4 regions of the Methylobacterium sp. GXF4 genome follow, and region 1 is predicted to be linked to each of the others. Evidence: riboswitches for the same ligand, from Rfam matches in the RefSeq annotation. Region 1 holds a riboswitch; each other region holds the start of a gene.

The links. Region 1 has a riboswitch for cobalamin ahead of WYO_RS02290 (TonB-dependent receptor). Riboswitches for the same ligand answer to the same signal wherever they lie in the genome.
Positions count from the first base shown of each region.
Region 2: it holds a riboswitch for cobalamin, as region 1 does, so the genes downstream of both, WYO_RS09105 (CbtB-domain containing protein) here and WYO_RS02290 (TonB-dependent receptor) in region 1, are expected to answer to the same signal.
Region 3: it holds a riboswitch for cobalamin, as region 1 does, so the genes downstream of both, WYO_RS16340 (TonB-dependent siderophore receptor) here and WYO_RS02290 (TonB-dependent receptor) in region 1, are expected to answer to the same signal.
Region 4: it holds a riboswitch for cobalamin, as region 1 does, so the genes downstream of both, WYO_RS17195 (TonB-dependent siderophore receptor) here and WYO_RS02290 (TonB-dependent receptor) in region 1, are expected to answer to the same signal.

Region 1 covers NZ_AKFK01000012.1:29,581-35,303, forward strand. Annotated here, with positions in the region: gene WYO_RS02285 (TonB-dependent siderophore receptor) at 1-2,063, opposite strand, end outside; gene WYO_RS02290 (TonB-dependent receptor) at 2,404-4,650, opposite strand; cobalamin riboswitch at 4,677-4,875, opposite strand; gene WYO_RS02295 (recombinase family protein) at 5,349-5,723, shown strand, end outside.
Region 2 covers NZ_AKFK01000051.1:239,183-244,905, reverse strand. Annotated here, with positions in the region: gene WYO_RS09120 (peptidase S10) at 1-79, shown strand, start outside; gene WYO_RS09115 (hypothetical protein) at 83-1,435, opposite strand; gene WYO_RS09110 (DUF4424 domain-containing protein) at 1,561-2,577, opposite strand; cobalamin riboswitch at 2,826-3,021, shown strand; gene WYO_RS09105 (CbtB-domain containing protein) at 3,055-3,237, shown strand; gene WYO_RS09100 (CbtA family protein) at 3,254-3,988, shown strand; gene WYO_RS09095 (DUF1636 domain-containing protein) at 3,981-4,379, shown strand; gene cobW (cobalamin biosynthesis protein CobW) at 4,376-5,410, shown strand; gene cobN (cobaltochelatase subunit CobN) at 5,483-5,723, shown strand, end outside.
Region 3 covers NZ_AKFK01000064.1:5,613-11,335, forward strand. Annotated here, with positions in the region: gene WYO_RS16320 (amidase) at 1-217, opposite strand, end outside; gene WYO_RS16325 (type 1 glutamine amidotransferase domain-containing protein) at 372-1,055, opposite strand; gene WYO_RS16330 (hypothetical protein) at 1,158-1,391, opposite strand; gene WYO_RS16335 (TetR/AcrR family transcriptional regulator) at 1,529-2,125, opposite strand; cobalamin riboswitch at 2,385-2,595, shown strand; gene WYO_RS16340 (TonB-dependent siderophore receptor) at 2,761-4,935, shown strand; gene WYO_RS16345 (hypothetical protein) at 4,935-5,207, shown strand; gene WYO_RS16350 (heparan-alpha-glucosaminide N-acetyltransferase domain-containing protein) at 5,204-5,723, shown strand, end outside.
Region 4 covers NZ_AKFK01000065.1:76,157-81,879, reverse strand. Annotated here, with positions in the region: gene WYO_RS17205 (M20 family metallopeptidase) at 1-335, opposite strand, end outside; gene WYO_RS31630 (hypothetical protein) at 362-520, shown strand; gene WYO_RS17200 (hypothetical protein) at 664-2,124, opposite strand; gene WYO_RS17195 (TonB-dependent siderophore receptor) at 2,121-4,304, opposite strand; cobalamin riboswitch at 4,593-4,789, opposite strand; gene WYO_RS29070 (HigA family addiction module antitoxin) at 5,197-5,556, shown strand.

The DNA.
Region 1 (5,723 bases):
GCGACCAGCGCGTCGTAGAGCGTCACAGTCGGATTGCGCACGGTGTTCTGGTCATCGGCGTAGCTGGTGCCAATGTAACGGATGCCGCCGCCGATCTGGAGGCCGCGCAAGGCTGAGGATGGCGGGAACGCGTAGGTAAGGAACGACGCGTAGGTATCCTGGGGGATACCGGAGACGAGGTTTCCAGCGATCGACTGGCCGGTCGACGAGACCGAGTTTACGAACCGGATGTCGACGTGCGTGTAGGCGATGGTCAGGTTCGTGCCCGGTGCGATGTTGGCTGTCGCCTCAGCCTCGAAGCCCTTAGAACGCACGGCGCCACCAGCGGTCTGGAACGCGAGGTTGCCTGCGTCGGGGATCAGGATGTTCGACTGGGTGATGTCGAACCCGGCAAACGCGGTCTGGATGTTGGTGCCAGGGATCAGGTACTTAACCCCCGCCTCGATCTGATCACCGGTGGCCGGCTTGAACGCTTGTCCGCTACGGTCCTGGCCAACCTGCGGGGTGAAGGTCGTGGCGTAGCTAGCGTAAGGCACGAGCCCGGGCGATAGGACATAGCCCAGCCCGACGCGACCCGTGAAGGCGCTGTTGTCTTGGCGCGAGACCACGCTGTCGGGGGTAGCGTAGTTGTCTTGGAAGACCCAGTCGTGGCGCCCGTTCACGGTCAGGATGAAGTCGCCGAACCTAGCCTGATCCTGCAGGTAGACGCCGATCTGGTCCTGACTCTGGCGTGAGGCGGACGCAAGGCTCGGCGTTGCAATGAACTGTTGGCCGTAGTTCCGCGTAACGAGGTTCAGGTCCGGGGCCAAGCCGAAGCCGAAGCGAGCGCTGAGGCTATATCGGGCGTAGTCGACGCCACCGACCACAGTGTGGGCGACCGGGCCGGTGGTGAAGCGCGCCTCTAACTGGTTATCCAGCGTCTGCTGGACCAAGCCCTCGCGAATGTAGCCCGTATCCCGCGTGCCGATCGTGCGCTCGTCGTTGATGCCATTGATGTCAACATATTTCGCGCTGAGGAAGACGCCGTAGTGCCGGAAGTTCTGACGGAACACCAAATCGGGCGTGATGAAATGCTCGAACGCGTAGCCGACCCGGTACTGGGTCTGGTTGAGGCCGGCGAAGCGTGGATCACCCATGTAGTAATTGGTCGCCCGGAAACCGGGGTCGTTATAATAGAACGTCGTCGCTGGCGTGTTGGTGGTCTGGAACTCGCTCAGGAACGTGAACGTGGTGTCGGCCGACGGCTTCCAGGTGAAAGCTGGCGCGATGTTGAACCGGTCGTCGTTGGTTCCGAGGCCGATGAAAGTGCCCGCCTCACGGCGCACGCCGGTGAGCCGGTAGGCCATGGTGCCACCCGAACCCTCGACCGGACCGCCAACGTCGAAGTTGCCCTGGAAGCGGTCGAAGCTGCCGGCCTGGAACTGGACCTCGCCGAAGGGCACGAAGACCGGGCGCTTGCTGGTGATGTCGAGGATGCCGCCGGGCGAGCCGAGGCCGTACAAGCCAGAGGACGGCCCGCGCAGGATGGTCACGGCCTCCGCGCCGTAGGGCTCGATGCGCGGATAGATGAAACCGCTGCCGATCACACGCAATCCGTCGCGGTAGATGCCCTGGTTGGTGAGCACGTCGAAGCCACGGATGAAGATCTGGTCGAAGCGCGGGTCGAAGCCTGATCGAGCAGAGATGGCGCCGGGGACGTAGTTGATCGCATCGCTCAGGGTCTGGACGTTGCGGTCGTTCAACTGCTCCCGGGTGACAACGGAGATCGATTGCGGCGTCTCGATGATCGGCGTGTTGGTCTTGGTCCCGGCTGTCGTCACGCGGGCGGTGTAGCCGGTGATGCCAGACGGGCCGCCACCGCCACCACTGGTGGCGCCCGTTCCACCGTCGCCGGCGCTGACGTTGAGGCCGCCCGAACCGGCCGGCCCAGGGGCGGAACTTCCGGGTCCTGCCGCATCGACCGAGATTTCGTTGAGCTGAATGGTCCCGTCCTGCGCCGCCGCGGTCCCGACAAAGGTGGTGGTGGTGAGAAGGGCAGCGAGGAGTGAGGAGCGGTAGGACATTGATCACGCTGACACGCGCCTGGAGTGGCGCAACACCAGGGTGATCGCCGCTCACGGATCGTAGCGCAAGCCGAAAACGTGTTATAAATCACGCACTTACAATGGTTCAAATCTGAAGATATTCTAATCTAGGGACTATCGAGCGAACGCTGCGCGTGCCGAAAGGAATGTGCGTCCATAGGGTCAGACTGCGAGCGATCCTCAAACCGCCAACTCAAACACCTTAAGCGACCGAGCAGGGGGCAAAGCTGAAAGTCGGCTCCCGGCTGTTGCATCAACTTCCGCTTGCTCCCCTTCTACGACCTCTGTGACGTCTACCTTCTGGAGGGCAAGTTCATCTTCAGAACCGCCCCGCGATCGTCAGACGCACTGCCGTGGGCTCCACTGGGTGGAACACGCGGTCGCTAAGCCCCTCGGCGGGCTCACCGGGCAGGCGAGACACGTAGGCGTAGGTGATTTGGTCGGATTTGCTGTTGGTTAGGTTCAGCACGTCGAGCGAGACGCTCACCCCATTCTCGAAGGCGTAGCCCACCCGGCCGTTGAACAGGGAGGTCGAGCGCGAGCGGATCGAGTTGTCCTCGATCAGTGGGCGTGGCCCGAAATACCGGAACCGCAGGGATCCGAACCAGCCGAGCGGCTCTCCGAAGGTGACGCCCGCCGACGCGATGGTGGTGGGTGCCTCCGGAACCCGGTTACCGCCCGGATCGGAGTCGGAGAACCGGGCGTTGGTGATCGTCAGGTCGCCTTCCAGCGCGAGCCACGGAGTCACCGCGTAGCGGTTGGTCCACTCGACGCCGAAGCGCCGGGTCGGGCGGCTCGGCTCCGTGGTGCCGGTGTCGCCTTGGAACAGGTTCTCGGAGGCGAAGTCGAGCCGGAACAGGGCCAAGCTCGTCTCCAGTCCAGCTATCGAGCGATTGCGCAGGCCGATCTCGTAGCCCGTGGACGGCACCAGGAAGGGCGAGCGGGTCGTGTTGAACAACGCGCTTTGCGGATCGACCGTGGCGGTCACACCGCGCACGTCGTTCGAGTGGAAGCCGCCGCCGTAATTGACGTAAAGCTCGGTGTCGAACCACGGGCCGAGCGTCAGGCCGAGCTTCGGGTTGACGATACTGTCGCGTGCCTTGCCCGAGTTCGCCGGCGTGTCCGAGACGACGCTGGCGTAGTAGCCGTCGGCGCGGAAGCCGATCGAGGTCCGCAGCCAGTCGGTCCAGCGCACGCGGTTGTCGAAGTAGAACGCGCCACTCGTCTCCAGCACCCGGTCGTCGAGCACACCGGAGCGGTACTGCCGGTTCGTGGTGTTGAACAGCCCGACCCGAATCGAGTCCGTTCGGGTCTGGACGCCGATCTCGTTCTCCATCGGGAGCCCGAACAGGTCGCCCTGGAAGATGTGCAGGGCCTCACCGCCGCCAATGATGCGCTGGTCGAGCTGGTGGAACTGGTCGCCGTTGACCCGATCGTTGAGGAAGTACGTGAAGTCGTTGAATAAGTTGAGCTGTGAGCGGATCACGTAGGCGGAGGCTCGCGTGACGCCGGTGTCGTCCGTCGCGCTGAACTTGCCAGAGAGCGAGAAGCGCGAGGTATTGCCGCCGTCTGTAGGGTTGATCGTTCCATAGCGGCTGATCAGCCCGTCGGCGACCGCCCGCTCAGGGATCTGGTTGGTGGCCGTCCAGCGAGCCGCGTAGGCCATACCGGTGACCGAGAAGCCGTTCAGCGGCGTGCCCTGGCTGTAGCGGGCCACGCCGTTGATCTTGCGCAGGGCATCCGGGACAACCCATGGCCCATCGTAGACCTGGGCTTCCCCGGCCAACAGGAGGTTGCCCTCGCCGAGCGGCACGGTCGTGATCGACAACGCCCGCTTGTAGCCGAACGAGCCGATCGAGGTCAGCGCCACGTTCTTCGCGGTCGTGTCGAGGTAGTCGATCCGCACCGAGCCCGCGGAGGCGAAGTCGCCGTCGCGCACGAAGTACGGCCCCTTGTGGAACTCGACCGCGCCGACGAGTTCCGGGATCAAGAAGTTGATGTCGGCGTAGCCCTGGCCGTGGGCATGAGTGCGCATGTTCAGTGGCATGCCATCCAGGAACAGGGCGATGTCGGTGCCGTGGTCGAGGTTGAACCCGCGGAGGAAGAACTGATTGGCCTTCCCCTCGCCGGAGTGCTGGGTGACGATCAGGCCCGGCACCGACTCCAACACCTCGCCGGGGCGCGTCACCGGGCGGCTGTTGAGCTGTGCGCCGGTTATGACGCCGGAACTGGCGGAGTCTACCAGCCTGCTGATCCCGCCGATGCCGGTTGTCCCCCCAACGTAGCCTGCGCTCGCGGACGAACCAGCCTGCGGAGCCGCGGCCGCAGCTGTCTCAGAGGTGACGGAGATCTCCTCCAGCGTCGTCTCGGCGGTCGCCGCACTCGGCGTTGAGCGGCCTTGAGCTAAGGTAGCCGACGCCAGAGCGGCAAGGCAGACGCCCGACAGGATCGAAAGCGTTCGGGTGATTGGACGACGGGACACGGGAGCCTCGGGCGACGGCAGTGGCACGTCACCGCGAATGAGGTCTCGACGACCGCGCATGTGCGCGAGCGTCTCGACACCCATCAGGACACCCCGCCCGATGCGTTTCGCGTGTGACCACGACTGACGGCAGGTCTCCTGGCTCACGGGTCGCTGCCCTTGCACCGTCTTCCCGGATGAGGCTCATCCAGTGACGCGGTGGTGCCGGGCTCGCCGCTTACAGTTGCGGGGGCAGCCGCGGCTTCGGGGCAAGCCCCTCACCACGTTCCCTTTTGATCCCCAAGGGGAACCGTCGCCATCACCATCGGTCGCCCTGTCGGGCCGCGTCAACTCGGGGGGGAAGATCGGCGCCCTTATGTGACCTCGCTGCGACAGTTGGGGTTCGTCCCTCATCGTATCGAACTGCCGCTTCCGGGCGTCGAGCCAGCTACCGCTTTCCACCCAGGCTGTGTGAAAACGGAAGCGCACGTCGGGTTTGTAGAACAATATCCCATGCGGCAGACCTGTAGCCCCGCTGGAGGACAGCCCTAACACGGTTTGGAGACCCATTTCGGCGCTGCCCAGTGTGTCTTCGGGAAGATCCTTCTACCGCTCCTGCGTTTTCACACACCCTCCACCCTCACCGGACACTTATCCTATCAGGCCGCGTGTATGAAAATCGATCGTTTTCCTTACAGGTGGGGCGGACCCCTCCCCAGCCCCCTGAAACGGCCCCGTTTGTGTAAGGAAAATATGTCAGGAAAACTATTGTCAGGTAAACGTCCTTGTGGGACTATCCTGACATGCTTGTCGGCTACGCGCGTGTGTCCACCCTCGACCAGAACCTGGACCTGCAGCGCGATGCCCTGCTGAAGGCCGGCTGCGAAAAAATCTTCGAGGAGAAAAAGAGCGGTAAGGCCGGCACCAAGCGCCCCGAGTTCGAGGCCGCCCTCGCCTACCTGCGCCCGACCGATCAGCTGGTGGTCTGGAAGCTCGACCGCCTCGGCCGCTCCCTGGTCGAGATGATGCGCACGATCGACGGGCTGCGCCTGAAGGAGGTCCACTTCCGCAGCCTGACCGAGCAGTTTGACAGCGCGACCGCCCATGGGCGCTTCGCCCTGCAGATGCACGGCGCCATGGCCGAGTATTTTCTCGACCTTAACCGTGAGCGGACGATG
Region 2 (5,723 bases), on a different contig from region 1:
GGACGCCCTCAAGGCCCGCGATGGTGGCTCGGCGCCTCCGGCCGGGGCACCGGCGGAACGGCTCAAGGACGCGCCCTGACGGTCACGCCGCGTCGTCGAACGCGAGCGCCTCGGCCGGGTAGTCGATCATCATCCGGCGCTGGGCGTCGGTGTTCTGCCACTCGCCGACCTTCATGTAGCGTCCCGCGATGTCCCGGACCTCGATTAGCTTGCGGATGGTCTCGATGCCCTGGAACGCCTGCGGCCAATTGGACGCGAAGTAGAACACCTGCTCGACCCGCTCCGACAGGTGGCAGATCGCCGGACCGAAGGTGCCCAGGCCGAAGACAAGGTAGCGACCGTTCACCAGTGCCGCGACATCGGCCACGAGCGACTCGCTCTGGGTCTCCACCGGCAAGCCGAGGCCTTTCGCATACGCCTCCACCTCGGCGATCACCGGGTTCAGCCGGTTCTCGAAGACCAGCTTGACCGAGCGGATCCGCCCCTCGCCGCGCAGCCGGTCGATGACCATGCGGTAGAAGGCGGAGGGCGGCTGCGGGTAGTGCGGATCGACCCAGGTGCTGAAGATGTCGCCCGAGCGGATATGGATCAGGAGCTGGTCGTCGGGCTTGGGGGGGAACGTCGCCGGCAGCCCGTTGAATAGCGGGCGGATGATCTCCTGGATGATCGCCCGCGAATCCGGCGGCGTCTCGAGCCCCACCAGCCGCTGGAACTGCGTCGGGTCGAAATACAGGCCGGACAGGAAGTAGCCGTCCGACGGCAGCGCCTCATCCGGCGGGATGAAGGTGATGCCGTCGCGGGTGAGCCGCTCGGTCAGGAAGATCACCTTGCTGCGGTCGACCTTCGGGACCTTGACGTATTTGAGGTTTAGCGCCTTCGCGACCGAGAGCGCGATGATGTACTGAACCAGGCAATTGCCGAACGCGCCGTTCTCGAACAGCGACAGGCCGACCAGGGTACGGCTCGCCCGATCCGGTCCGCTCTCGAGGCTGTAGGCGAGGTAGCGGTTGGCCCCCGGCTTCTCGTTGAGGAGCGTCACGTCGAGGTTGAGCATCGCCCGCAGCGCGATCAGGTCGATCGCGGCCTCCTCGGCGCGGACCTGCACGGCGGCCACCCGGTCGGGATCCGGCACCGCGATGCGAACGGACCGCGTCCAGGCGCGCTCATCGGCCTCGATGAATGCGGTGCTAGAGCCCGCCTCGCTCTGCCGGGACGCAAGGCCGGGCTCCGACCAGGACGCGCCGTCCTGCAACATGAGGATCGCGACATCCGCGGCGGGTGCCGGATCCGCGCCATTCCAGACGACGACGATGGAATGGATCGGGAAGCGGCCGCCGAGATCGATCTCCAGCCAGGTCGTATCCGCGACCGCTTGCGGCGTGCGGCCGTCGGCGAGGTCGACGAGGGCGGGATTCGAATCGTCTGCCGGGGCCATCATGTCTCCGGGGCGGATCTGGGCCGGTCGCGCCGGGGCGCTGCCGGACGGCGCGACCGGCGGTGCCCGCATCGACACCGGCCCGTCAAGCCCGCCGGCTGAAGCCATCGCACCCGGTCGCCGCCTCAGCCGTTCGTCCCGGACTTCAGGAGGAGGATGTCGATGTCGCGCTGGGGGACGTAATCCTTCACGACCATCTCGAAGGTGGTCGGCCCGGTCTTCTTCACGTTGGTGCCGCAGAACGCGATGAGGGTCGCGGGGTCGCCCTTGTCCACGACCAGCTTGAACGTGCCGATCGGTCCCGCCCAGTTCCCCCCGGACGTGATGACGTAGGAGAGGTACTGCTCATAGGCCTGGAACGACCGGCTGCCATCCGCGCTCGCCCGGCGGTACAGCGCCTGGGCCGCCTTCTCGAACGCGGGCTCCGTGCAGTAGCGGGTTGCGTATTGCGCCTTCTGCGCCGGATCCACGTTCGGAGCGCCGTAGGACAGGCTGGGCAGGCTGCCCAGGCTCGGCACGTAGCTCTGGCGGACCGTGATCTCCCGGCCGGCCGGGAAGACCTGCCGGCGCCAGAACTTCGATTTCAGCGTCCAGAGCGGGACATCCGCGATCGTCCCATCCTTGTGCACCTGCCGCTCCAGGATGCCGTCGACGGCCAGGGCGAGGCGCCGGCGCTCGCCCAGACGGCGCAGGGCCTCTTCCGTCGCCTCGACGGTCGGCATCAGGGGAATGCCCAGGCCCTTGAGGCGATCGGTGATCTCGACGGGCGGCGCGCCGTTCCGGATCAGGAAGGCGCGCTGCTCGACTTGCGATTCGACCGGCCGTCCATCGACCTCGGTGGCGAACTTGAGGAAGTTGTCGTGGGCCGGATCGGGAATCGCGGTCAGCATTTCGCGATCCCCGGTGATGTCGGGCATCGGAAACGCGATGGTGGTCTCGATATCGGCGTCGGTGAGGTTGCGGAACCGGTAGTCGATCCGCACGGCCTTCTCGGACAGGTACAGTTCCTCGGAGGCGAGCGTGATCTTGTCGGTCTTCTCGAGGACCAGACCGCCCGCGGCGAGCGCGGCGCTGCTGTCATCCGCCCGGGCGGGCAAGGACGCCGTCGCCGCGAGGGCGAGGGCCAGCCACAAGGTTCGCATCGGTATCACACTCAATATGCTCGGGAATCGGCGGCCTGCGCGGCCGCTGCGGGAGTCGTCCGCCGGCAGTCCGGATGATCGGGGCTAATCATGTTCGGCAAGTCGGGGCGGGACGGTTTCACCGCGAAGATCGTCGCCCGGCCTCGGCAAAAGCTTCACAGCCACCGACCACACCACTGAACCACGTCATACCCGAAGAGTCGGAGATGATTCCGCCGCGCCTCCGTTGTGCGAGAGCTGTCATGCGTCTACAACGATCCCGTGACGGTGCCCCGGCAACGGGGTGAAAAGGGAATGCGGTGAGGAGCGCGAGTTCCGAATCCGCGGCTGCCCCCGCAACTGTGAGCGGCGAGCGTCTGCCAGTAGGCCACCGGAGCGATCCGGGAAGGCGGCAGGCGCGCCGAGCCGCGAGCCAGGAGACCTGCCGTCACGCTGAGATCCCGCAATGCCGCCGGTGGGGCGGCTGGAGACACGCTGATGACCACCTCGACCCTCGCACCCGTCGCCACCGGCACCCGCGCTGCCGAGCGCCCTGTCGCCGTCGCGATCGCGGCTTTCCTCGGACTCGGCCTGCTGTTCATGGCGGGCTTCTCGCCGGCGATCGCGCTGCACAACGCGGCGCACGATTTCCGGCACACCCAGAACTTCCCCTGCCACTGACGCCCCTGCCCCAGGGATGATCATCCGGCTTCTGTCGGCGGCTCTGGCCGCCGGCTTCCTCGCGGCCGTCGTCGTGACGGGCCTCGAGCTGACGCTGACCTCGCCGCTGATCGTGGCGGCCGAGCGTTACGAACATCAACAGACGCATCAGGCCGAGCGCGGCCTGCCGATCGTCCTGGCGCATGCCGGGCACGATCATGCCGCGCCGGATGCTGCGCCCGAATGGCAGCCCGGCGAGGGCCTGCCGCGCATGGCCTTCACGGCCCTGGCGACCCTCGTGGGTGCGGTGGGCTATGCGCTGCTGCTCGGTGCGGCGATTCTCGCCTGCGGGCGGGAGCCGACCCGCCAGGTCGGCGTCGCCTTCGCGATCGCGGGCTTCGCCAGCGTCGCCCTGGCCCCGGGCCTCGGCCTGCCGCCCGAACTGCCCGGCAGCGAGGCTGCACCGCTCGCCACCCGCCAAGCCTGGTGGGTGATGACCGCCGCCGCCACCGGCATGGGCCTGTACCTGATCGCGATCCGGCGCTCGCTGATCGCGATCCTGGGCGGGCTCGTGCTGATCATCGCCCCGCACGTGGCCGGCGCACCGCAGGCCCCCGAGGCCGCCTCGGAGCTTCCGGCAGCGCTGGCGGCGCAGTTCGCGGCCCGGTCGCTAGCGATCAGCTTCGTCTTCTGGCTGCTGATCGGTCTCGGCTTCGGCTGGGCGTGGCAGGCCTTCGCCCGGGGCCCGGTGCGCGGGACGGCCCATGCCTGAGACCGTCCTCTACGTCTGCACCACCTGCCGCCGCCCGGGCGACGACCCGGACGGCCCGCGGGCCGGGGCGCGCCTGCTCGACGCCCTGCGCGCGGGCAACGCCGCGCCGGACCTGCGGATCGAGGGGGTCGAGTGCCTCTCGGTCTGCAAGCGGCCCTGCTCGGTGGCGGTCGCCTCCGCGAACCGCTGGACCTACGTCTACGGCGACATGGATCCGATCGAGTCCGCCGCCATTATCCTCGGCGGCCTCGCGTCCTACGCGGCGACGCAGGACGGCATCGTACCGTGGCGGGAGCGGCCCGCCGCCTTCAAGACCGGCGTGATCGCCCGGATCCCGCCCTTTCCCGATCCCCGCCCGCTTCCGGCCGGCACCCTGGAGGCTGCGGAATGACCATCGTCACCAAGATCCCCTGCACCATCGTCACCGGCTTCCTCGGGGCCGGGAAGACCACCCTGGTCCGCCACGTCGTCGAGAACGCCAAGGGCCGCCGCCTGGCGATCCTGGTCAACGAGTTCGGTGATGTCGGCTTCGACAAGTCGTTCCTGGCCGCCTGCGGCGTCGAGGGCTGCACCGAGGACTCCATCGTCGAGCTGCCGAATGGCTGCATCTGCTGCACCGTGGCCGACGATTTCGTGCCGGCGCTTGAGACCCTGCTCGGCCGCGCGGAGCCGCCGGAGCACATCCTGATCGAGACCTCCGGCCTCGCCCTGCCGAAACCCCTGGTCCAGGCGTTCCAGTGGCCGGCGATCCGCTCGCGGGTCACCGTCGATGGGGTCGTGGCCGTGGTGGACGGGCCGGCCGTGGCCGCCGGTGCCTTCGCGGAGGATCCCGCGGCGCTGGCCGCCCAGCGCGCCGCCGACACGGCGGTCGATCACGACAACCCGCTGGAGGAGGTGTTCGAGGACCAGCTCCTCTGCGCCGACCTCGTCGTTCTCAACAAGTCCGACCTGCTCGATGCCGAGACCCGGGCGCGGGTGCGCGCCGAGGTCGAGGGGCATCTGCCCCGGGCCGTGAAGGTGGTCGAGACCGCCAACGGCGCGATCGACCCGCTGGTGCTGCTCGGGCTCGGCGCGGCCGCCGAGGACGACCTCGATGCCCGCCCCTCGCATCACGGCGACGGCGAGGATCACGACCACGACGATTTCGAGACCGTGGCCCTGCCGGTCCGCCCGGCCATCACCGCCGGTGACCTCGCGGCCCGGGTGGAGAAGGCCGCCGAAGCACCGGGCGTCCTGCGCATCAAGGGGTTCGCCGAGGTCGAGGGCAAGGCCATGCGCCTCGTGGTGCAGGGGGTCGGCCGGCGCGTCGTCCACCATTTCGACCGTCCCTGGCGGGCGGGCGAGAGCCGCGACGGGCGCCTCGTGGTGATCGGCCTGAAGGGGTTCGACCAGGGCGCCGTCGCCGCGGCGCTCGCGGGATGAAGCCGGTCGCGCGCGCTCCCTCGCTGAGACGCTGCGCGCGCGCCCATTTCGGCGCGGCCTAGGAGGCGCGCCATGCATCTCGTTCGCATTGATAGCGTCTCGCTCGACGAGGGCGAGGCGGCGGTGGATCTCGGGCAGGAGCCCGGGGACCTCGTCGTGCTGTCGTTCACCGACAGCGACCTCACCGGGATCGGGCAGGCCCAGGCCGCCGAGCCGGGTCTGCCGAGCCTGCGGCTCGCCAAGCTCGCCAAGCTCCGGCATCCGATGTCGGTCGATCTCTATGTCGAGCGCGTGGTGTCGCGGGCGAAGCTCG
Region 3 (5,723 bases), on a different contig from region 1:
GCAGGGGGCCGAGCTCGCCGCCGGCCAGGATCGCGGCTTCGGCCGCACGGGCGTCGTCGAGCGCCCGCTCCGCCACGGTGACGATGGCGTTGATCTTGGGGTCGACCGCAGCGATGCGGTCGAGATGCGCCTGCATCACCTCGACCGGCGAGACCTGGCGGCTGCGGATCAGGGCGGCGAGCTGGGTGGCGTCCGAGAAAACGATGTCGGTTGTCATGGGCCGGTATCCTTCACGATGCGTGTTGCGGGCGGGACTCCCCGCTGCGGTCCGAGCCTGCGCCGGACCGGGCGGCGCGCACCGACCCGGGGCAGGCCGTCCGGCCGCATGGCGGCGCGGTCGGTCGGCATTCGGGGACGGCTGAGGTTGTCCGTCATGTGTTCGCGAGACGCTCGAGCAGACGCTCGGCGGCGGGCCCGGACGAGGCCGGGTTCTGGCCGGTGATCAGCAGGCCGTCGGTCACCACGTGCGGGGCCCAGTCGCCGAGCTTGGAGAACCGGCCGCCATTCCGCCGGAGCTCGTCCTCGACCAGGAAGGGAACGACCCGGGTGAGGCCGACCGCTTCTTCTTCGCTGTTCGTGAACCCGGTCACCGCCTTGCCCTGGACGAGCGGCGTCCCGTCGGGGGATTTCGCGTGGCGGAGGATACCGGGGGCATGGCAGACGAGCGCGACCGGCTTGCCGGCGCCCAGCGTCGTCTCGATCAGCGTGATCGAGGTCGGGTCCTCGGCGAGGTCCCAGAGCGGACCGTGCCCGCCCGGATAGAACACGGCGTCGAAGGCGTCGTGGGTGACGGCATCGAGCTTGGTCGTGTTCGACAGCGCCGACAGGGCATCCGAATCCGCCTCGAACCGGCGCGTCGCATCGGTCTGGGAACTGGGTTCGCTGCTCTTCGGGTCCAGCGGCGGCCGGCCCCCCTGGGGCGAGGCGAGCACGATCTCCGCGCCCGCATCCTTGAACACGTAGTAGGGCGCAGCGAGTTCCTCCAGCCAGAAGCCGGTCTTGCGGCCCGTGTCGCCGAGCTGATCGTGGGAGGTCAGCACCATCAGGATCTTCATCGTCGGTCTCCGTATGTGTCGGGGATGAAGCCGGGGATTGCCGGCGGCGGCTCCGTGGAGCGGGCTGCGCGGATCCTGGGTGGTGAGCGAAGGAGGGCGGCGTTAGCGCGCCTTCGACGGCCGCTCTGCGACCTGGTCGTGCGCCGGCGCCGTCTCCATCGAGCGAACCGGGAGGCTCGCGCGGCGGACCTCGTCGGCCCTGGCCATGCGGACGGCGCCGATGGTCTCGAGGGTGATCCTCTCCTGCGCCGAGGCTGCGGGCATGCCGAGCACGGCACTCTCCAACCCGGCGATCACGAGGGACGGGATGGCGAACGTCTTGGCTGCGTAGGGCATCGTATCTCTCCTGGTTGCGGTCGTGGGCTCTCGGCAGGTCGCCGAAGCCACATCGTCCCTTTTGAGTAGACCGGTCGTCTCAATTTTGCGCATACCTAAGCACGGTTCTGCTGCCTCTCACCTTCGTCGGATCAGCGTCAGGCGAGCCCGAGGATCCGCCGCGTCGTCGCCATCGCGGCCTCGAACGGCGCGTCGGTCCGCACGATCTTCGCCATCAGGCTCGCACCGAGCCAGACGTGATAGAGCGCCTCGGCGATGGTATGCGGTTCGCCCTCGACCTTGAGCGAGCCCTCCGCGACCCCCGCCTCGATGGCCCGTGCCAGCCGCTCGATGATCCCGGCGGTCCCGTCCTTGAGGGCGAGCCGCATGACTTCGGACAGGTCCGAGACTTCCGCGGCGAGCTTCACCGCCAGGCACTTGCGCTGGTAATCGACGCTGCCCTGCGTCGCCTGCCATTTGCGCCAGTAGTTCATCAGGCGCTCGGCATGGTTCAGGCCGGGCTCCGCAAGGGTCGCGTCGAGATCGGCCAGGTATCCCTCGAAGTAGTCGGCCAGAAGCGCCTCACCGAAGGCCTCCTTCGATCCGAAATAGTGGTAGAACGAGCCCTTCGGCACCCGGGCCGAGGCCAGGATCTCGTTGAGCCCCACCCCGGAAAACCCCTTCGCACCCACGAGGCCGTAGGCGGTGTCGAGGATCTCCTGCCGGGTGTCGGTATGCGCGTTGAGGCGTGCCATGACGCTGAGATAGCTTTGATTAGACCGGTCGTCTAGTGGCCTCGGACGATATTTTTTGTGCGCTCCTGAGGCGACCAAGGGGGGCTCGATGTCGGCGTGACATCCCGGCGCGCACGCTCGGCCCACCGCCCGGGGTTTGCCGCCGGGGACATGAACCGATCCTACGGTCGCGCGACCAGGATCTGTGACCGTCGCGCCACAGCGAATGTAACAACGTTGCATTCTGCGCATGGGCCGTTGACCCCGGGGGGCGTCGCGGCGAGTATCGATCGGCCAAGGTTCCCGCGGGCTTCGGTCCGTAGGCGAAGATGGGAATTCAGTGCGCCGGCAACGGCAAAGCTGAAGCTGCCCCCGCAACTGTAAGCGGCGAGTTCCTGCTGCTCCTCGGTCACTGATGCCTCGCATCGGGAAGGCCAGGCAGGGATCGTGACCCGCGAGCCAGGAGACCTGCCTCGGCGCGTCGACAACCCTCGGGCGGGGTGCCCCGGTGGAACGCATGTCCGGCGCGGCCACGCGGGCCCGTCGCGCGCACGCGCTCACGCTTGGCCCCCGGCTCGACAACCCAGAGTGTGCCGGTGCCAGTCCGCCCGAAGCCGACCACGATCGAACCGTTCGCGAAAGCCCGAGGCCCGCGGATCCGCTCACGGTCGCGGCTCCGCCGCCACAGCCCGCGTGTCGCCCTCGCGGCGGTCCTGACAGCGGGTTCGCCAATCGGCGAGACGCGCGCGCAGGAGAGCGTCGCCCTGGAGGAGGTCTCGGTCGAGCATGTCGGCGGCAGCGCGGTCCCCGGTACGACGAGCGCGTCGGACAGCATCGGCCTGATCGGGCCGACGCCCGGCTACAGCGCGACCCGGGCGGTCAGCGCGACCCGGACCGCGACCCCGCAGATCGACGTGCCGCAGGTCGTCACCGTCGCGCCCCGCGAGGTGATCAGCGATCTGGCCGCCACCCGCGTCGATCGCGTGTTCAACTACCTGCCCGGCGTCGCGCAGCAGAACAATTTCGGCGGCTTGACGATCTTCAGCTACGCCATCCGCGGGGTGACCACCTCGGAGATCTACAAGAACGGCTTTCCGCTCAATCGCGGATTCCCGCCCCCGCCCGATGCGCAGAACATCGAGCGGATCGAGGTGCTGAAGGGCCCCGGTGCCGGCCTGGTCGGGCGCAGCGATCCCGGTGGCCTCGTCAACATCATCACCAAGCAGCCCACCGCCCAGCGCTTCGTCGAGATGGGCACCCAGGTCGATTCGTTCGGGCTGACCCGCGGTACGGTGGATGCCGGCGGCGCGCTCAACGAGGACGGCACGGTCCTCTACCGGTTCAACCTCGCGGCCCAGGGCGCGGGCAGCTTCCGGGACTTCGTCAACAGCGACCGTCTGCTCGTCGCGCCGGTGGTGAGCTGGCAGGTCACGCCGGACACCCGGATCACGGTCGAGACCGAGTTCGTCAAGAACCGCATCGTGTTCGACCGCGGGGTGATCGCGATCAACAAGCAGCTCGGCTTCCTGCCGATCTCACGCTTCCTGGGGGAACCGAACCGAGGCGACCAACAGAACAACAACACGATGCAGGTGCGCATCGATCATCGCTTCGATGACGCCTGGCAGATGCGTCTCGCGGCCTACCTCAACACGGGCGACCTGGAGGGCGAGTCCGCCGAGGTTCGCTCGCTCGCCCCGAACAACCGCACGGTGTCGCGCGACCGCAACGTGCGTGACTACCGCTGGGACGTGGCGATCGGCCAGGCCGAGCTGCTCGGGCGCTTCGACACGGCCGGGATCGGCCACACCGTGCTGCTGGGAGTCGACCGCGAGAGCACGGATAGCCGCACACAGTATTTCCGCTCGAACTTCCGCACGAGCCCCTACGCGCTGGACATCTACGCGCCCGTCTACGGACAGGCGCTGCCGCCGATCACCATCCCGCGCAACAATCTGGAGCGCGTCACCAATACCGGCCTGTACGCCCAGGACGAGATCGTCCTCAGCCCGGAATGGCGGGCGCTCGTCGGCATGCGCCTGGACATCTTCGAGCAGTCCTTCCGGGAGCGGGCCCCGCGCAGCCAGGTCGATCAATCGCGGGTTGCGGCCTCACCCCGGGCCGGGCTCGTCTACCGCCCGATCCCGGAATTCGCGCTCTACACCAATGTCGGCACGAGCTTCCGCCCGAATATCGGCCCGGACGCCGCGGCGGTGACCCGCGGCACGCCGCTCGCACCCGAGACCGGCCTCGGCTACGAGGTCGGGGTGAAGTCCGAGCTGTTCGGCGGCAACCTTCTGCTGACGGCGGCGGCTTTCCGGGTCGAGCGGCAGAACGTGCTCACCCCCGACCCGAACAACAGCGGCTTCTCGCTCGCGGCGGGCGCCGTGCGCAGCCAGGGCTTCGAGCTGACCGCCCAGGGTCAGCTCACGCCGGAACTGAAGGTGCTGGCTGGCTACGTTTTCGCCGACGCGGTGGTGACCAAGGACAACGTGCTGCCCGTGGGCGCGCCGCTGATCAACGTGCCGCGCCATTCGGGCAGCCTGCTCGCGGTCTACGAGCCGCAGGGCGGCGACTGGAAGGGCCTCGGCATCGGCGGCGGCGTGCGCGGCGTGGGCGAGCGGGCGGGGGATGCGGCGGGCTCGGGCTTCGTCCTGCCGGCCTACATCGCGGTCGACGCCCTGGCCTATTACCGCTTCGACAACGTCCGCTTGGCCCTCAACGTCGAGAACATCTTCAACACGGAATATTACGAGAGCTCGCTCAACGTGTTCCGCGTCTATCCGGGCTCGCCGCGGCGCTTCACCGGCTCGTTCACGGTTCGGTTCTGATGGCGCGTCTGGCCGAGAAGCGTCCCGCGCAGCCGGGGCCCGTCCGCCCGGGTGATGCCGGGCGCAACGCCGCCTCCGCACGGGCCCGGCGTTACGTCCTCGCGCTGCAGCCGCTGATTGAGACGATCGCGCGGGAGACCGGTCGAACGGCGCAAGGGATCGCGTCGGAGATGACGCGCCGGGATATCGGCAAGCCCCGCGGCGGAACAATCTGGACGCCGGCCGACGTGCGCCGGCTCCTGCGCCGTCTCGGCTCGGACGTCGCGCGATGACCCCCGGAGGCATCGCCCCGACGCCGCATCGGTCACACCGCATCGCCGCGATCGATGCGCTGCGCGGCCTCGTGATGCTGCTGATGCTCGTCGATCACGTGCGCGAGTTCGTCTACCTGTACGCCCAGGTCCGCGACCCGATGGACCTCGCCGCGACCCCGGCCGCGCTCGCCTGGACGCGGATCGCGTCGCACATCTGTGCCCCGGTGTTCATCCTGCTCACCGGCCTGTCGGCGAGCCTGTACGGTCAGAAACACGGCGGACGGGCGGCCACCGCTGCCTTCCTGTTGAAGCGCGGCCTGCTCCTGATCGCGCTGGAAGTGACCCTCGTGAGTTTCGCCTGGACCGCGAGCCTGCCGCCGCCCATCCTGTACCTGCAGGTGATCTGGGCGATCGGCGTCAGCATGGTCGCGCTCGCAGGCCTGCTCTGGCTGCCGCGGGCGGCGCTTGCGGTCCTCGCGCTGGTGATCATGCTCGGGCACAACGCCCTCGACGGGATCGCCCTCGCCCCGGACC
Region 4 (5,723 bases), on a different contig from region 1:
CCGTAGGCGCGGCCCTCCGCGATCCGGAACGGCCGGTGGGCGACCTCGCCCTTCGGGAAGACGGTGTCGCGGTGGCCCATCAGCACGATCGGCCGGTTGGCGCCCCCGGACCCGGCGATCTGGGCCTTGAGCGCGTCGCCGTAATCCTCCACCGGGATGGTGGTGACCGAGACGCCATGCTCGGCCAGGAAGAACGCGATGCGGGCGCCCACCGCGTCGACCCCGGCCTTGTCGTAGGAGCCGGAATCGATGTTCACCAGCTCCTCGAGCAGGGCCAGCATCGCGCCCTCCTGCCCTTCGAGCCAGCGGATCGCGGCGGCGTCTCTCTCGGTCATCGAACTGTGCTCGGCAAATCTGGCGGGTGAAAACAGCCCGCGACATCCATCATTCCACGTCTGCGCGCCGGCTTGAAGCGGCGCAGATCCTGGCCGCCGGAGAGCTGTCGACGCGCTACGCCGGCAAGGTCCGCCCCGGCGCCAGCGCCCGGGTCTTCTCCGCCAATCTGCAAGCGGCTTGGTGATGTGACGGGAAGTCCCTGTCGCAAGGCCTGGCACGCCGCGCGTGCAGGGCGGGCGGCAACAAATCGACCAATGTTCATGTCCGAACACCGCGTCGCGGGCCTGGAATGGCGGTGGGGGTTGCTGCGCTGTCGCGCGCCTCCGCTCACCGAGCCCGCGTCGACAAACTCCGGCCCAGCCTTCTCCAGCCCGCGACGAGGCCGGTCAGCGCGATCCCGGCGGCGAGCAGGTTCAGGAGCCATTGCGCGGCGTCGTGCAGAGCGGGGCGGCCGGTCAGGATCGGCAGGTCGAGGCGGTGGAGGGCGTCGAACAGCCAGCGGTTGATGCGGCCCGAGCGGTCGAGGCGCTGGAGGATCGTGCCGTCGCGCGGGTCGATGTGGAGCCAGGTGGCGGCCGGGTCGTCGAAGCGGAGGCGCAGGACCGGCAGGGGCCGCGGGTCCGCTTCGTGCGGGTACCAGTAGGAATCGTAGGCTTCGAGCTGCCGGGCCGCGCGGAGGTGTCCCGCGGGGATCGCCGCGATGGCGGCTTCCGCCAGGGTGGCCACGTCGGGGCCGGTGCCACCGTCCGAGGCGACGGTGCGCAGGCCGTCCGGCGCCTCGGCGACCAGCCACCAGCGGCCGCCGAGGGCGGTGAACCGCACGGCCCGGGCGTCCGGTCCGGCGAGATCGGGGAGCCGACCGGCATCGACCCCGATGGCGCCGGGCGTCCCGGCATAGGCGGCCCTCATCCCGGCGGGCGGAATGCTCGACGCGAACCAGCGGTTCGGGTTCATGGAGATCCAGCCGCTCACGATGAACGCCCCGAGCCCGAGCCCGCCCGCGAGGCCGAACAGGTGGTGCCAGCGCGCCAGCCCGCGATAGGGCGTCACGGCGCCCCTGGCGTAGCGACGGCGCAGGCGCAGGCGCCAGATCCCGATGGCGAGGCCGCTGAGCGCCCCGAGGGCGGCGAGCCCCGAGAGCCAGAGCAGGACCGTGCGCCACAGCTCCGCCCGGGCGCGCAGGGGCGTCAGGTAGATCCAGTGCGGCACCGAGCCGAGCCAGTTCCAGGCGCGCTCGAACCGGGTCGTGTCGAGGGCGATCTCGCCGGTGACCTGCGAGACGTAGAGCTCGGTCCCTGCGGGATCGCCGAGGGCGACCTTGTGGAACGGCCGGAGCGGGTCGTAGCGGGCGGTGACGGTCCACTGGTCCCGCTCCACCGGCTCGACGCGGGCGCCTGGCCGGTCCCCGGCGGCGAGCCGTAGGGCCGCCTCCGCGTCGACCGGGCCGAGCCGCGCGCCAGTCCGGCCCGAGACCGTCACCCGCGACCCGTCGCGGCCGGTGATCCGGTAGACCGGCTCGGCGCCGCCCATCTCCAGAGCGAACGCGGCCGGCACGCCCGCGACGCCCGCGGCCGCGAGCGCCGCATCCGGCGCGACCGCGACCTCGCCCCAGGCGATCGGCGCGAGGCGTGCGAGGCGCTCAGGCGGCGTGAGCGCCGGGAACGGCACGTAGAGCATCACCAGCCCGGAGCCGATCCAGAGCGCGAAGAACAGGGCCGTGGCGATCCCGGCCCAGCGGTGGAACAGGAGCAGCCAGCGGCGGGCCGCCTTACCGGCCCAGCGCCTCACCAAGTCACCGTGTAGGCGAGTTCCACCGAGCGCGGCCGGCCCCGCAGCCAGTTGGTGCCGACGCCGTTCACGGCGTTGCCGCTGATCGCGTAGACCTTGTCGAACAGGTTGTAGACCCGCAGGCTCAGGCGCGAATCCACCGTCACCTGATGGTCGAGGACGAGGTTGACGAGGTTGTAGGCCGGGCGCCGGGCCGTGTTGGAGAAGTCGCTGTAGACCTGGCCGACATTCTGGAGCCCGACCCGGGCGGTCCAGTCCCGGGAGACCTCCCAGGTGAGCCAGAGATTGGCGACCCGCTCGGGCACGTCGATCGGCTGGTTGCCGGCATACGAGACGGTGGCGCCGTTCACGTTCTGGTCGAAGGCGTCGTATTGCGCGTGCAGCAGCGCGAGGTTGCCGTCGAGCCGCCAGCCCGGGGCGAAGTGCCAGCCCAGCGCCAGCTCGAAGCCTTGCGAGGATTGGCTCCCGACCTGGGTCGACAGGGTCGGCTGGCCCGGCACGGCCGAGATCAGGTTGTCCTTGACGATCCGGTAGCCGGCCACCGTCCATTCGAGGGTACCGTCGAAGGCGAGCCCCTTGGCGCCGATCTCGACCTGCGTGCCGGTGGCGAGCTGGAACCCCGCCAGCGACTGATTGAGCGTGATGAGGCTGTTCACCGGGTCGGTGGCGAAGCTGTACTGCGCGTAGAGCGCACTGTCCGGCGTCGGGTTGTAGACCAGGCCGAACCGGTAACCGAGGGCGCGGTAGGTCTTCTCGAACTGCGATCCGGTCTGCAGGTCCTCGCGTTGGAGCGTCGGCACGTCGAGGCGCATGCCGGTGAGGAACGAGAGCTTGTTGGACAGGATCACCCGGTCCTCGGCGAAGACTGAGGCTTGGCTGGTCTGCGTGGCGTAGGCCGGCCGCGCCCGCCCATTCTGCGGGAAGTAGCCCGGATCGTAGCCGGTCAGTGGCACGCTGGTGATCTGGTCGAAATAGAAATTGTTCGTGTGGCGGAAGTCGATGTGGTTCACGTCGAACCCGACCGCGAACGCGTTCGGCAGGCCGAACAGGCTGCCCTTGACGCTGGCGTCGAGGCGATTCCCGACCTGTTCCTGGCTGTGATAGATCTCGAGGTAATCGCCGCGATCGACCAGTCCCGTCCCGCGGTTGTAGCTGTACTGCTCGACATCGAGCCAGTGCCGCCGGCTGGTGAGCCGATAGGCGGTGTTGCGCACGATGATGTCGGCCGAGGGCGTCCACTCGGTCTTGAACTGGGTCCAGTTATCTGCCCAGGTGATCTTCGCGTCGCGGACGTTGTAGTTGTTGAACCGGATCAGGTCCGGGATTCTGCCTTCGACCAGGGGCGTGCCCCAGTAGCGCGCCGGCTCCTGGTAGCCGAGATCGTGGCTCACCGTGAAGGCGAGGTCCGGGCTCGGCTGGAACAGCAGGGCGGCCGAGACCGCGAGGTTGCGGAAATCGCCCTCCGGCCGGATCCACCCGTCGGCGCGGTTGCCGCTGACGTTCAGGCGATACGCGAAGGTCTCGCCGAATTCCTCCCGGCCGAGCGCCCCGCCGGAATCCAGTGCGAGCCGCGCGACGCCGTCGGTGCCGATCACCGCGCGGGCCGTGTTGATCGGCACGAAGACCGGCTTCTTGGGCACGACGTTGATGACCCCGCCGATGGCGCCGTCGCCGTAGAGGACCGAGGACGGCCCGCGCAGCACCTCGATGCGCTCGACGTTCCAAGTGTCGAACGGGAACGTCACCGTGTTGGCGCCGACATAGAAGCGGGTGCCGTCGTAGAGCTGCTGGATCGAGTTCGGCCCCGCGAAGCCGCGGGACGTGAACGCGCCGTTGCCGTTGCCCGGCGCCGCGATCGTGGTGATGCCGGTGGCGTCCTGGGTCACCGCCTCGGCGATCGTATCCTGGCCGCGCAGCTGCGCGGTCTCGCCGGACACGATGTCGACGCTCGCGGGCGTCTCCAGCGGCGTCAGGCCGAGCCGGCTCGCGGTCCGGTCGGGGGTGCGCAGGTTCAGCCCGGTCGGGGCGGCCCGGGTCAGGCTGACCCCGCCCTCCCCCTCGACGGAGAGCTGGTCGAGGGCGACGCTCTCCTGGGACGCGGCCGGGCTCGCCAGGAGGGTGAGGAGGGCTCCGCAGAGCGGCGCGCGCCGGCTGCGGAGAGGATTTTTCGGTCGGGACATAGCGTGCGTGAATCCGTGCGCGGCGGCCGCCGGCCCGGATGTCCTATAAGCAATGTTATAACATTGCTATCCGTGGCGACCGGGCCTCGCGCGCGTCGAGCGCAAGGGCTCGGGCGGAGGATCGGGTCGCGCGGAGACGCGGCCGGGATCAGCACGACAAGGGAGGACATCGGGAACCGGGACGCGGGCGCGCTTGCTGTGGCACGTCACCGCGAACGAGGCCTCTCCGACCGCGCTCGCGCACGGGCGTCTCGACACCCGCCAGGACACCCCGCCCGGCGCGTTTCGCGTGTGACCACGGCTGACGGCAGGTCTCCTGGCTCGCGGGTCGCCGCCCTCGCACCGTCTTCCCGGGCCGAAACCCAGTGACGTGGTGGTGAAGGGCTCACCGCTTACAGTTGCGGGGACAGCCGCGGCATCGGGACAAGAGCCCTCACCGCGTTCCCTTTTGATCCCCGAGGGGAACCGTCGGTGATCAGCTTGGCCGTGTGCCACTGGGACGTCAAGCGTCTGGATATCTTCGGTTGTGGGCGGGTCCCTTCCGCACCGGCCTGGACGACCGGCTGCACGTCAGGGGCATTGGTGGGCTCGCCGGGCGCGGATGTGATAGCAAGTCTTTTTGTGGCTCTTCTTTGTATAGATGGCTGATCATATCAGCCATTCACCCCATTTATTGCAAAAATCGAAACGCTTACGAGATAAATTTCCCGAGGATTTGCCCAATGTCGAGCATCATCACAGGTTACGCAGGATCGTGATCGGTGGAACCACTGGTGATCTGCCGCGTATATCGGCCAAGCTGATGGAAAGGGGTAATAAGATCGTCTCAAGAGACGGACGAGGCATCTCTTTAAAATGATGGTCTAGGGCTGACGTAGACAAGGGGGACGCGATGAGTATCACGTATCAACTGGAAAATCCGGGTCATCCCGGCGGGTTCGTAAGGCGCAATATTTTGGAGGCGCGCAACCTGACCGTCATGGCCGCGGCCAGCTTGCTCGGCGTGACCCGTCAGGCGCTGTCCGACTTTCTCAACGAGAAGACGGCACTCACGGCGGAGCTGGCCCTGCGCATCGAGACGGTGTTCGGGTGCAGCATGGAAACGCTGATGGAGCTGCAGACGCGCTTCGAGATCGCCAATGCGCGCAAGCACCAGGCCGAGATCCAGAGCGAACTCGCCGCCGCGCCGCGCGTCCAGGAGCCCGTCGATCGGCCCGAACCGATCGTCAAGCGCGCATACGCGATCGGGTGAGATTCGTCCTCGGCGGCGCGGATAACCTGGCCTGAGCCGCTGGGACGATCCGAGGTTCCACGGCGGGCGCGGTGCGCGCCGGCCGAGATGTCGAAACGCGCCACCCCATGAAAGCTGCGCCGCGCTGGGCCGGACAGTCCGACACGGCGCCGCGCAGCTTGGCGCTC